One region of the Rhodoferax sp. LB1P47 genome, then DNA from elsewhere that is predicted to be linked to it. Evidence: predicted binding sites of a transcription regulator. Region 1 holds the regulator's gene; the other holds the start of a gene.
The links. Region 1 encodes LexA, which represses DNA repair genes until DNA is damaged. Its sites were predicted from a motif close to ACTGTATNNNNATACAGT; they were not measured.
Positions count from the first base shown of each region.

Region 1 (5,559 bases):
ATCGACCCCGGCTTCTGGGCCGCCCTCGACCAGCGCGTCGATCCCTGGCTATCATCCCCACCCCAACCTGATTGAGAATTCCCCATGGATAGCAAACTTCTAGAGCTGTTGGTCTGCCCCGTCACCAAGGGCCCGCTGCAATACGACCGCGAACGCCAAGAGCTCACCTCACGCAGCGCCCGGCTGGCCTACCCGGTGCGCGACGGCATTCCCATCCTGCTGGAAAACGAAGCCCGCACCCTCAGCGACGAGGAGCTGGGCCTGTGAGCTTCACCGTTCTGATCCCCGCCCGGCTGGCCTCCACCCGCCTGCCCAACAAGCCACTGGCCCTGCTGGGCGGCGTGCCGATGGTGGTCCGAGTGGCCCAGCGCGCCCAGCTGTCCCAGGCCCAGCGCACCGTGGTGGTGGCCGACAGCCCGTCCATCCTGGAGGCCTGTGCCGCACACGGCATTGAAGCCATCCTGACCCGCGACGACCACCCCTCCGGCAGCGACCGTCTGGCCGAAGCCTGCACCCTGCTGGGACTGGATGGCGATGACCTGGTGGTCAACGTCCAGGGCGACGAGCCCTTGATTGACCCAGCACTCATCAACCAGGTCGCCGCCCTGCTACAACAGCGCCCCCTGGCCAGCATGGGCACTGCGGCCCACGCCATCGCCACGCTGGCCGACTTTTGCAATCCCAACGTCGTCAAAGTGGTGCTTGACGCGCAGCAACACGCGCTGTACTTCAGCCGCGCACCGATTCCCTGGTGGCGCGACGGTGCCACGGCAGACAAAAGTTTCCAGCACCTGCCCAGCCCGGCCCCGCTACGCCACATCGGTATTTACGCTTACCGCGCCGGGTTTTTACGCCTGTTTCCCACCCTAGCGCAGGCCCCGATCGAGGTCAGCGAAGCGCTGGAACAGTTGCGCGCCCAGTGGCACGGCTACCGTATCGCTGTACACGTCACCGAGCATGCCCCGGGTGCGGGTGTGGACACGCCAGAAGACCTGGAACGCGTCAGCAAACTGTACTAAAGCCTCTGGTATCCTCACGCGCAATGAAGCGTTGCGGAAGGCGGTGCATAGCACAAGCCCGCCAGCAACGCCGCGCAGTTTTAAACACTTCGAGGATATTTCCATGAGACTCATTTTGTTGGGCGCACCCGGCGCCGGCAAGGGCACGCAAGCCACCTTCATCTGCCAAAAATACGGCATCCCCCAAATCTCTACCGGCGACATGCTGCGCGCCGCCGTCAAGGCCGGTACACCGCTGGGCCTGCAAGCCGATGCGGTGATGAAGTCCGGCGGCCTGGTCAGCGACGACCTGATCATCAACCTGGTCAAAGAACGTCTGGCCCAACCCGACTGCGCCAATGGCTGCCTGTTCGACGGCTTCCCCCGCACCCTGCCCCAGGCCGATGCCATGAAGGCCGCCGGTGTCAAGCTCGACTACGTGCTGGAAATCGACGTACCCTTTGACGCCATCATCGACCGCATGAGCGGCCGCCGCTCGCACCCCGCCTCGGGCCGCACCTACCACGTCAAGTTCAACCCACCCAAGGTCGAAGGCCTGGACGACATCACCGGCGAAGCCCTGGTGCAGCGCCCTGACGACCAGGAAGAAACCGTGCGCAAACGGCTGGAGGTGTACAGCGCCCAAACCCGTCCGCTGGTCGATTACTACTCCGGCTGGGCCGAAAACGAGCCTAGCGCGGCCCCCAAATACCGCGCTATCAGCGGCACGGGCAGCGTCGACGAAATCACTGCACGGGCCTTTGCTGCACTTGCAGCCTAAGCCTGACCTCCTCTAAAAAAACCCGCCCGGCGGGTTTTTTTACGCCTGCTGGGCCAATAGCTCCAGCATCAAGGCAATCCGCGCCTTCACTGGTGACAAGCCCTGCGCATCGGGAATCACGTCCGCGCCTGTACCCAGCACCCGGCCAAACACACAGCGCGTAGACCGCAGCACCCGCACGCCCACCGCCATAGCCCGCAGCAAAGCCGCTTGCACATCGGCATGCAGCGTGCCATTGCCGGTGCCCGCGACCACGATGCCCTGCACGCCCTGGGCCACCAATGCATCCACCAGCAAACCGCTGGCACCCGCGTAGTTCAACACGATCTCCACCCGTGGCCAGTCGCTTGCAGACCAAGCGCCCAACACTATATTTTTAATAGCTGCTTGCGCAACTAACATATGCGCTAAAGGCTTATTTTCCTCATAAAAATCAAGCGCCGACGGCCAGGGCCGCAGCAGGCGCACCCGGCCCTCCTCTACCAAGCCCACCAGCCCCGCGTCGCCCGAGGCAAACGCGTCTACCTTGTAGCTGTGCACCTTCTGCACATCGCGGGCGCTGTGGATATTGCCCGCGCACACCGCCACCACGCCGTGTGCGCCAGGAGTGCTAGCCACGGCCACAGCATCCAGCAGGTTTTGCGGCCCGTCGGGCACCAGGGCCGTGGCCGGGCGCATGGCGCAGGTCAGTACCACCGGTTTGGCCGGGTTCAACACCGCCTGCAAAAAATACGCGGTTTCTTCCAGCGTATCGGTGCCGTGGGTAATGACGATGCCCGCCACATCCGGCTGCGCCAGCCAGTGCTCGCAGCGCTGCGCCAGCTGCTGCCACAGGGCAAACCCCATGTCCTTGCTGTCCACCTGCGCCACCTGTTCGGCAATGAGATCCACATCCGCAAAGCCACCCAGCGACTCAAGCAACTGCGCCACACCCACCTCGCCAGCGGTATAGCCCAGGTTGTCGCCCGCCCGGCTGGCCCGGCCCGCAATCGTGCCGCCGGTGCCCAGCACCACAATCTTGGAAGTCATTGAATCGACAGACATGCTTGCAAACTTTCAAAAACTGGTTAAAAATACAGTCACTGGATATTAAAACAGCCCAGCAACTTTGCCAAGCACCGGAGTCATCCTATGGATCTGCCCTCGTTTCCCGCCAAACTCACCGCCCGCCAGCAGCAGATTCTGGAGCTGATCCAGTCCGCCATTGCCCGCACCGGTGCACCCCCCACCCGGGCCGAAATCGCCAACACCCTGGGCTTCAAATCGGCCAACGCCGCCGAAGAGCATCTCCAGGCCCTGGCCCGCAAGGGTGCCATCGAACTGGTCAGCGGTACCTCGCGTGGCATCCGCCTCAAAAGCGAAACCCTGCGCTCCATCCACGAATCGCGCTCACAGAACCTGCTCAGCCAACTCGCCCTGCCCCTCATTGGCCGGGTGGCAGCAGGCTCCCCAATTTTGGCGCAGGAACACGTAGACCAAACCTACCACCTAGAAGCCAGCATGTTCCGCCACAAGCCCGACTACCTGCTCAAGGTACGCGGAATGTCCATGCGCGACATCGGCATCCTCGACGGCGACCTGCTGGCCGTGCAGACCGCCACCGATGCCAAAAACGGCCAGATCGTGGTGGCCCGGCTGGGTGACGATGTCACCGTCAAACGCTACCGCCGCACCAAAAACCTCATCGAGCTGCTGCCCGAAAACCCCGACTACCCCACCATCGTGGTCGATCCGGAAGAAAGCTTCGCCATTGAAGGCCTGGCCGTCGGACTCATCCGCAACACCTTGCTGATGTAGCCACGCCACCGGCAGCTGCGCAGCGTCAAACCTAACGGTCATGGGCTCGGGTGCAGAGCACCCCGAGCCATGAAAGTTGTTGCACGTTCATTCCAGGTAAAGCGCAGCCGCATGCGGGAGCATCCCGCCACATCCACCATCTGCCATCCGCGTATATCTGCGCATATAGCCACCGTTTCGTCCGTATTCAACACCGCTTGTTGGGGAGGTCCTATGGGAATCGCATCGTTTTCGGCCACGGGTTTACTAGGTTCATTCCAAGGCTCTTTCCTGGGTTGGATGGGCTGGCTCACCGCCAGCGCATCGGGCCCGCACGCACCGCGCACACCCCAGGCACCGCACTCTACCGCCGCGTGGTCGCCCAGTTGTGCTAGCCCCCCCAGCCGTCCCAGCGGCACCGCCCCGCCGCCGGCCATAGCACGCCGCCCGGTGCGTGTATTGCGTGTCATAGAAACGCCCCCATCGGCCGCCAGTGCCGGGCGTATGCGCATTTCGGGCCGCATGGCCGATGTCTGTGCCGAACTGGAGCGCCTGGCCGCACTGGAATCTACGCCCCGCAGCGGCGCAATGCTGCAATAAGCTTGGCCCCAAAGTTCGGCAGGTACTGGCAGGTAAGCCTTGGCACCAAGGCACAATCAGGGGATGAATATTGTGATCCTCGATGACTACCAAGATGCAGTCCGCAAATTGGACTGCGCCAGCAAGCTGGAGCCCTATGCGGCCAAGGTCTACACCAACACCGTCAAGGGCCTAGGCCAGTTGTCGGTACGCCTTAAAGATGCCGACATCATCGTATTGATCCGGGAGCGCACGCAGCTCAACCGGGCGGTGATCGAAAAGCTGCCCCGCCTCAAAATGATCGCCCAAACCGGTCGCATCGGTGCCCATGTGGATGTCACTGCCTGTACCGAGCGCGGTATTGCTGTGGCCGAGGGGGTGGGTTCGCCCACCGCCCCTGCCGAGCTGACCTGGGCGTTGATCATGGCCTCCACCCGGCGGCTGCCACAGTACATCAGCAACCTCAAGCACGGGGTATGGCAGCAGTCGGGCATGAAAACCGCGTCCATGCCACCCAACTTTGGCATGGGCACGGTGCTAAAGGGCAAAACTATGGGCATTTGGGGCTATGGCCGGATTGGCCAGATCGTGACCACCTACGCCCGCGCCTTCGGCATGAAGGTGCTGGTCTGGGGCCGCGAAACCTCCCGCACCCGCGCCCTGGCCGACGGGGTGGAAGTGGTTGATAGCAAGGAAGCCTTGTTTGCACAGTCCGATGTGTTGTCGCTGCACCTGCGGTTGACCGACGAAACCCGGGGCATCGTCACCTTGGAAGACCTGTCGCGCATGAAGCCCACCTCTTTGCTGGTCAACACCTCAAGGGCCGAACTGATCGAGCCCGATGCGCTGCTGGCTGGCCTGAACCGGGGCCATCCTGGCATGGCGGCGATTGACGTGTTTGAGAGCGAGCCAATTTTGCAAGGCCATGCCTTGCTGCGGCTGGAGAACTGCATTTGCACGCCCCACATCGGTTATGTAGAGCAAAACAGCTATGAGCTGTACTTCAATGCGGCGTTTGACAACGTACTGAATTTCATCAAAGGCACGCCGACCAACATCATCAATCCGGGTGCATTACAGGTTCGGCGCTGATCCTGCACATCCGCTCTCTATTTTGAAAATTATTTTGTAGCTCCTCCCGCAGGTAGAAACTGCGCTAGTGGCCTAAAACGGCATGTTTTTGCCGCTTTTTTTGCCTACCTCACCGCCAGAGCACGCGGCATCCAGAAACACCTCAGAGCTGGCTTTGCCAGACTGCGCCCCTCCGCAAGGGAGACTGCGCGAGTCTGGGGCTTAGTCTTTTTTCGGGGAAATTTTGGCTTCGACCTTGGGGTCAAACAGGTCAAATTCCAGCATATGGCTGTCGATGGTCTGGGCTATCGGCGAGGTCGGTTCGGTTTCCAAGGGGCTAGCACTGGGCGCAGT
Region 1 covers NZ_JBWMAU010000011.1:65,622-71,180, reverse strand. Annotated here, with positions in the region: gene lpxK (tetraacyldisaccharide 4'-kinase) at 1-75, shown strand, start outside; gene AC0969_RS13380 (Trm112 family protein) at 85-267, shown strand; gene kdsB (3-deoxy-manno-octulosonate cytidylyltransferase) at 264-1,019, shown strand; gene adk (adenylate kinase) at 1,123-1,779, shown strand; gene AC0969_RS13365 (asparaginase) at 1,819-2,808, opposite strand; gene lexA (transcriptional repressor LexA) at 2,911-3,576, shown strand; gene AC0969_RS13355 (hypothetical protein) at 3,790-4,155, shown strand; gene AC0969_RS13350 (D-2-hydroxyacid dehydrogenase family protein) at 4,219-5,226, shown strand; gene AC0969_RS13345 (hypothetical protein) at 5,428-5,559, opposite strand, start outside.

Region 2 (5,559 bases), on a different contig from region 1:
CAACCTGCCCTACGACTCGCCGCTGGTGAACCTGGGCCAGTCGCTGTTCATGCCCGCCTTTGTGGCCTACGGTCTGGTGGCCATTGCAGGCATCGTGCTGTTTCTGGCGGGGCGGCAAACCGCCGCCCGTCGCCGTGCCGCCGGTTTGTCTGCCGAGTCGATGGGCCGCCTGGTGCTGCGCACCGCCGTGCTCACCATCGTGTTGGAGCTGATCGCGCTGTACTTCTACCAGGACCGGGGCATTCCGTGGATGTTTGGCATCTTTATTGGCCTGGTGGTGGGGCTGGACTATGCCCTCACCCGCACCCAGTGGGGCCGCATGGTCCATGCCGTGGGCGGCAACCGCGAGGCGGCCCGCCGCGCCGGTATCAAGGTGCGCAGCATCTACGCCAGCGTGTTCGTGCTGTGTGCCTCGCTGGCGGCCTTTGGCGGGGTGATGGCCTCGGCCCGCCTGGCATCGGCCAGCCAGCAGGCCGGTACCGGCGACGTAAACCTGAACGCGATTGCCGCAGCGGTGATTGGCGGCACCAGCCTGTTTGGCGGGCGCGGCAGTGCGTATTCGGCGCTGCTGGGGATCATCGTGATCCAGTCGATCTCCAGCGGGCTGACGCTGCTGGACTTGTCGTCGTCGCTGCGTTACATGATCACCGGCGCGGTGCTGGCGATTGCGGTGATCGTGGACTCACTCGCCCGCCAATCCCGCGTGTCCCACGGCAGGGCATAGGCCTCAATAACTCTCGTCCTCGTCCCCGCCCGCCACCACCTTGCGCACCACGTCGCCCGAGAAGCCACGGGCCAGCAAAAACCGCTGCTGCTTGCCCCGGGCGGCGGCGTCCAGCGGCGGGGTGCCGAACTTCTTGCGCCAGACCTCGCGGGCGCGGGCCAGCTCGGTGTCTTGCAGGCTGGCCACCGCGTCCAGCACCATGCCGGGTTCCAGCCCCTTGCTTTGCAACTCTTGGCGAATGCGGGCGGTGCCCAGCTTGGCGGCACGGCGGTACAGCACCGAGTCCACCACCCGCTGCTCGTTGATGAAGTCTTTGGCCTGCAGTGCGTCCAGCGCCTGGGCCAGTTCGCCGGGTACTGCTTCAAACGGTTTCAGCTTGCGCTCCAGCTCGGCCCGCGAATACTCGCGACCACTGAGCAGGCGCAGAGCCCGGCCTTTGAGGCTGATGGGCGCCAAGCCCTTGGACGGTGTAAAAGCCATTTGCTATTATTTATATAGCTACTAGCGCAGGTAATACATGCGCTAGAGCCCTATTTAGGCTTCAGTTTTACCTTCCGCTTTGGCTTTTTTGCTTTCTTTGGCGGGTTCGGCCGGTGCGGCGGCGACGATGATCAGCGGGATGCCCAGCGACTCGCGCACTTTGTTTTCGATCTCGGTGGACAGGCCGGGGTTTTCGCGCAGAAATTCGCGGGCGTTGTCGCGGCCCTGGCCGATTTTTTCGCCGTTGTAGGCGTACCAGGCACCCGACTTTTCGATCACCTTGGCCTCCACACCCATGTCGATGATTTCGCCGTGGCGGCTGATGCCTTCGCCAAACAGAATGTCGAACTCGGCGGTCTTGAACGGGGGCGCCACCTTGTTCTTCACCACTTTGACCTTGGTCTCGTTGCCGATCGCGTCGTCGCCCTTTTTGATGGTGCCGGTGCGGCGGATGTCCAGGCGCACCGAGGCGTAGAACTTCAGCGCGTTGCCGCCGGTGGTGGTTTCGGGCGAGCCGAACATCACGCCGATCTTCATGCGGATCTGGTTGATGAAGATGACCATGCAGTTGGCCTTCTTGATGTGGGCGGTGAGCTTGCGCAGCGCCTGGCTCATCAACCGGGCTTGCAGGCCGGGCAGGCTGTCGCCCATTTCGCCTTCCAGCTCGGCCTTCGGCGTAAGGGCGGCCACCGAGTCAATGACGATCAGATCGACCGCGCCAGAGCGCACCAGCGAATCCACAATTTCCAGCGCCTGCTCACCGGTGTCGGGCTGGCTGATCAGCATTTCTTGCAGATTGACGCCCAGGTTTTGGGCGTACTGGGTGTCGAGCGCGTGCTCGGCATCCACAAAAGCGCAGGTGCCGCCGAGCTTTTGCATTTCAGCAATGACTTGCAGGGTCAGCGTGGTTTTGCCGCTGGATTCGGGGCCGTAGATTTCGATGACGCGGCCACGCGGCAGGCCGCCCACGCCCAGCGCGATGTCCAGACCCAGCGAGCCGGTGGACACCACCTGGATGTCCTCGATCACCTCGCCCTCGCCCAGACGCATGATGGTGCCCTTGCCAAACTGCTTTTCGATCTGCGCCAGCGCGGCTTGCAAGGCTTTGGCTTTTTCGGCCAGGGCTGCGGGGGTGGGGGCTGCGGGCGGGGCTTTGACGGCTGCGTTCATGGTGCGGGTCTTTCGAAAAAATGGGTGGCTGGACAGCCTGCGGTTAACTACAGGCTGGATGCTTGAACAGTAGTTTACGGCGACCCATTGTTTCTGCAATAGATTTTTTAGTCAGTTTGGCTTACCATTAAAAAATGCCAAACATCACTGCTGAACAAGGTTGGCGCGAGACGCATTTAGGCCGCTTGATGGCCGCTGCGCTACAGCGCTTCGATGCCCGCGTGCTGGAGCTAATGGCCCGCAACGTGGACGTGCCGTTGGCGCTGGGCAACCTGGCCGCCCGTGCGCAGGTGGGCGCGGCGCACATCCACATCACTCGGCATTTGCCCCTGCAAGGCGCACGGCTCACCGAATTGGCGGCGCAGGCGGGCATGAGCAAGCAGGCGATGGGTGACCTGGTGGACCAGTGCGCCGCCTGGGGCATGGTGGCCCGCACCCCTGACCCGCTGGACGCGCGGGCGCGCCGGGTGGTGTTTACGGCGACCGGGCTGGCGTGGCTCAAAGCCTTCCAGGATGCGGTAGCGCAAGCCGAGGAAGAATTCCACCAGGCTGTAGGGACCGAAATTGCGACCGTCGTTGCGTTGGGCTTGGAGGCCTACGCTACATAATCGCGCAAAAATGAGGAGACCCGCATGCGTATCTTGATTGCAGAAGACGACCAGGTTTTAGCCGACGGCCTGTTGCGCGGCCTGCGTGCATCGGGCGCTGCGGTGGACCATGTGGCCAGTGGCACCGAGGCCGATGCCGCGCTGCTGACCAACCGCGAATTCGACCTGCTGATCCTCGACCTGGGCCTGCCCAAGATGCATGGCCTGGAGGTGTTGAAGCGCCTGCGCGCCCGGGGCTCGTCGCTGCCGGTGCTGATTTTGACGGCGGCCGACAGCGTGGAAGAGCGCGTCAAGGGCCTGGACTTGGGGGCCGACGACTACATGGCCAAGCCGTTTTCGCTGCAAGAGCTGGAAGCCCGGGTGCGTGCCCTGGCCCGGCGCGGCGCGGGCGTGGCCAGCAGCAGCATCCAGCACGGCCCGCTGCTGTACGACCACGCCGGGCGCATGGCCAGCATCGACGGCAAACCCCTGGAACTGTCGGCCCGCGAACTCGGCCTGCTGGAGGTGTTGTTGCAGCGCGTGGGGCGGCTGGTGAGCAAAGAGCAGCTGATCGAGCGCCTGTGCGAATGGGGCGAAGAGGTCAGCGTCAACGCCATTGAGGTCTACATCTACCGGCTGCGCAAGAAGATCGAGAAAGGCCCGATCCGCATCGCCACGGTGCGCGGGCTGGGGTATTGCCTGGAAAAAATCGCGCCCTGAGATAAATGAGGCATGTTTTAAGCCTCCAGCGCATACGCAATATGCGCATATAGCTACTTAAACAGTAGCAACTTCCGCCCACTCCCGCACATAGCCCGGCACCGCCCCCGGCCCAGCTGCGTCCAGCACCGGCGCAGCGCGGGTCTGCACCAGGGGGAGCACACCGGTCCACACGGGGATGGCCATGTCTTCTGCGTCGTCTACCGGCGGGCCGGTGCGGACTTTGCACACCGCCTCGTCCAGCGCGATGCGCATCACCGTGGTGGCGGCGAATTCTTTGGCGCTGCCCTGGCGGATGTCGGCGTTGCGGCCCGGTGCGATGTGGTCCATGAAGGCATCCATCGCGGCGCGCTTGTCGGCATCGGACGCCACCCGCTCAAACGTGCCGTAGACCACCGCCGAGCGGTAGTTCATCGAATGGTTGAAGGCCGAGCGGGCCAGCACCAGTCCATCCACATGGGTGATGGCCACGCAGGCCGGGGTGCCGCCCGCCAGCAGCTTGAGCAAGCGCCCGCCGTTGGAGCCGTGGATGTACAAGTGCGCGCCGATGCGCCAGCAGGCGGTGGGAATGTTGTGCGTGCCCTGTGCGTCGGCAAAGGCGATGTGGCACACGTAGGCCGCGTCCAGGATGGCGTACAGCGTGCTGCGCTGGTAGTCGGCGTTTTCGGCGATGCGGCGGATGCGGGTGCGGGCGCTGGGGGCTTCGGTCATGGCGGGCTTTCAAAGCGGTGAAAAGTGGGCGCACTATAGGTTTGTATGGCCCCACAGTTAGGGCCATAAACTATTGATTTTTTAGAGCCATCTATGGACTACGCACTGCTGTTTGCCCACCACCTGCACAGCCACCCTGCGGGGCCGCGCCAGCGCCAATTGCACGCCTGCCTGCGCGCTGCCATCCGCAGCGGCACCCTGGGCGCGGGCACGCGGCTGCTGGCCACCCGGCAGCTGGCGGCCGACCTGGGCGTGTCGCGCAACACCGTGCTGTACGCCTACGCGCAACTGGCCACCGAGGGCTATGTGCAGCCCGACCGCCGGGGTACGCGGGTGGCCGAGTTGGCGCTGGCCAAACCGCTGGCGAACACCGCGCAGAGGGCCAGCACAGCCCCCTCGGCGGCGCAGCCCACGCTGTCGCGCCGCGCCCACACCGGCGAACCCCTGCTTGAACCCCTGACCGAGGCGCACTGGATGGGGGCCTTCGTTCCGGGTGTGCCCGCGCTGGCCGACTTTCCGCTGGCGGCTTGGCGGCGGCAGATGGACCGGGCCTGGCGCAGCCTGTCCACGGTGCAGCTGAACTACGGTGGCCCGGCCGGTCAGCCGCTGCTGCGCGAAGCCATTGCCGAGCATCTGCGGGCGGCGCGTGGCGTGGTCTGCGAGGCGCGCCAGGTGTTCATCACCGACGGCACGCAAAGCAGCCTGGACCTGTGCGCCCACGCGCTGGCCGATGTGGGCGACACGGTGTGGCTGGAAAACCCCGGCTACCGGGGCGCGCTGACCGCCTTCCAGGCCGCCGAGCTGCGGGTGCATGGCATTGCGGTGGATGCCGACGGCATCGCCCCCAGTGCCGCCGACTGGCAGCAGCACCCGCCCAAGCTCATCTACACCACGCCGTCGCACCAGTACCCGCTGGGCAGCGTGCTCAGCCTGCCCCGGCGGCTAGCACTGCTGGCCCAGGCCCAGGCCTGCGGCGCACTGGTGATTGAAGACGACTACGACAGCGAATTCCGATACGACGGCCCGCCCCTGGCCGCCATGCAGGGGCTGCGGCCCTTTGCTCCGGTGCTGTACCTGGGCACCTTCAGCAAAACCCTGTTTCCGGCGCTGCGCATCGGCTTCATGGTGGTGCCGCAGCACCTGGTGGCCCCGCTGGAGCGGCGGCTG
Region 2 covers NZ_JBWMAU010000013.1:98,703-104,261, forward strand. Annotated here, with positions in the region: gene AC0969_RS14870 (sugar ABC transporter permease) at 1-724, shown strand, start outside; gene recX (recombination regulator RecX) at 728-1,204, opposite strand; gene recA (recombinase RecA) at 1,259-2,374, opposite strand; gene AC0969_RS14885 (MarR family winged helix-turn-helix transcriptional regulator) at 2,509-2,982, shown strand; gene AC0969_RS14890 (response regulator) at 3,007-3,681, shown strand; gene AC0969_RS14895 (pyridoxamine 5'-phosphate oxidase family protein) at 3,739-4,392, opposite strand; gene pdxR (MocR-like pyridoxine biosynthesis transcription factor PdxR) at 4,486-5,559, shown strand, end outside.
Region 2: a site for LexA is predicted at 2,428-2,445, ahead of recA (recombinase RecA). Genes of this name have one in related genera too.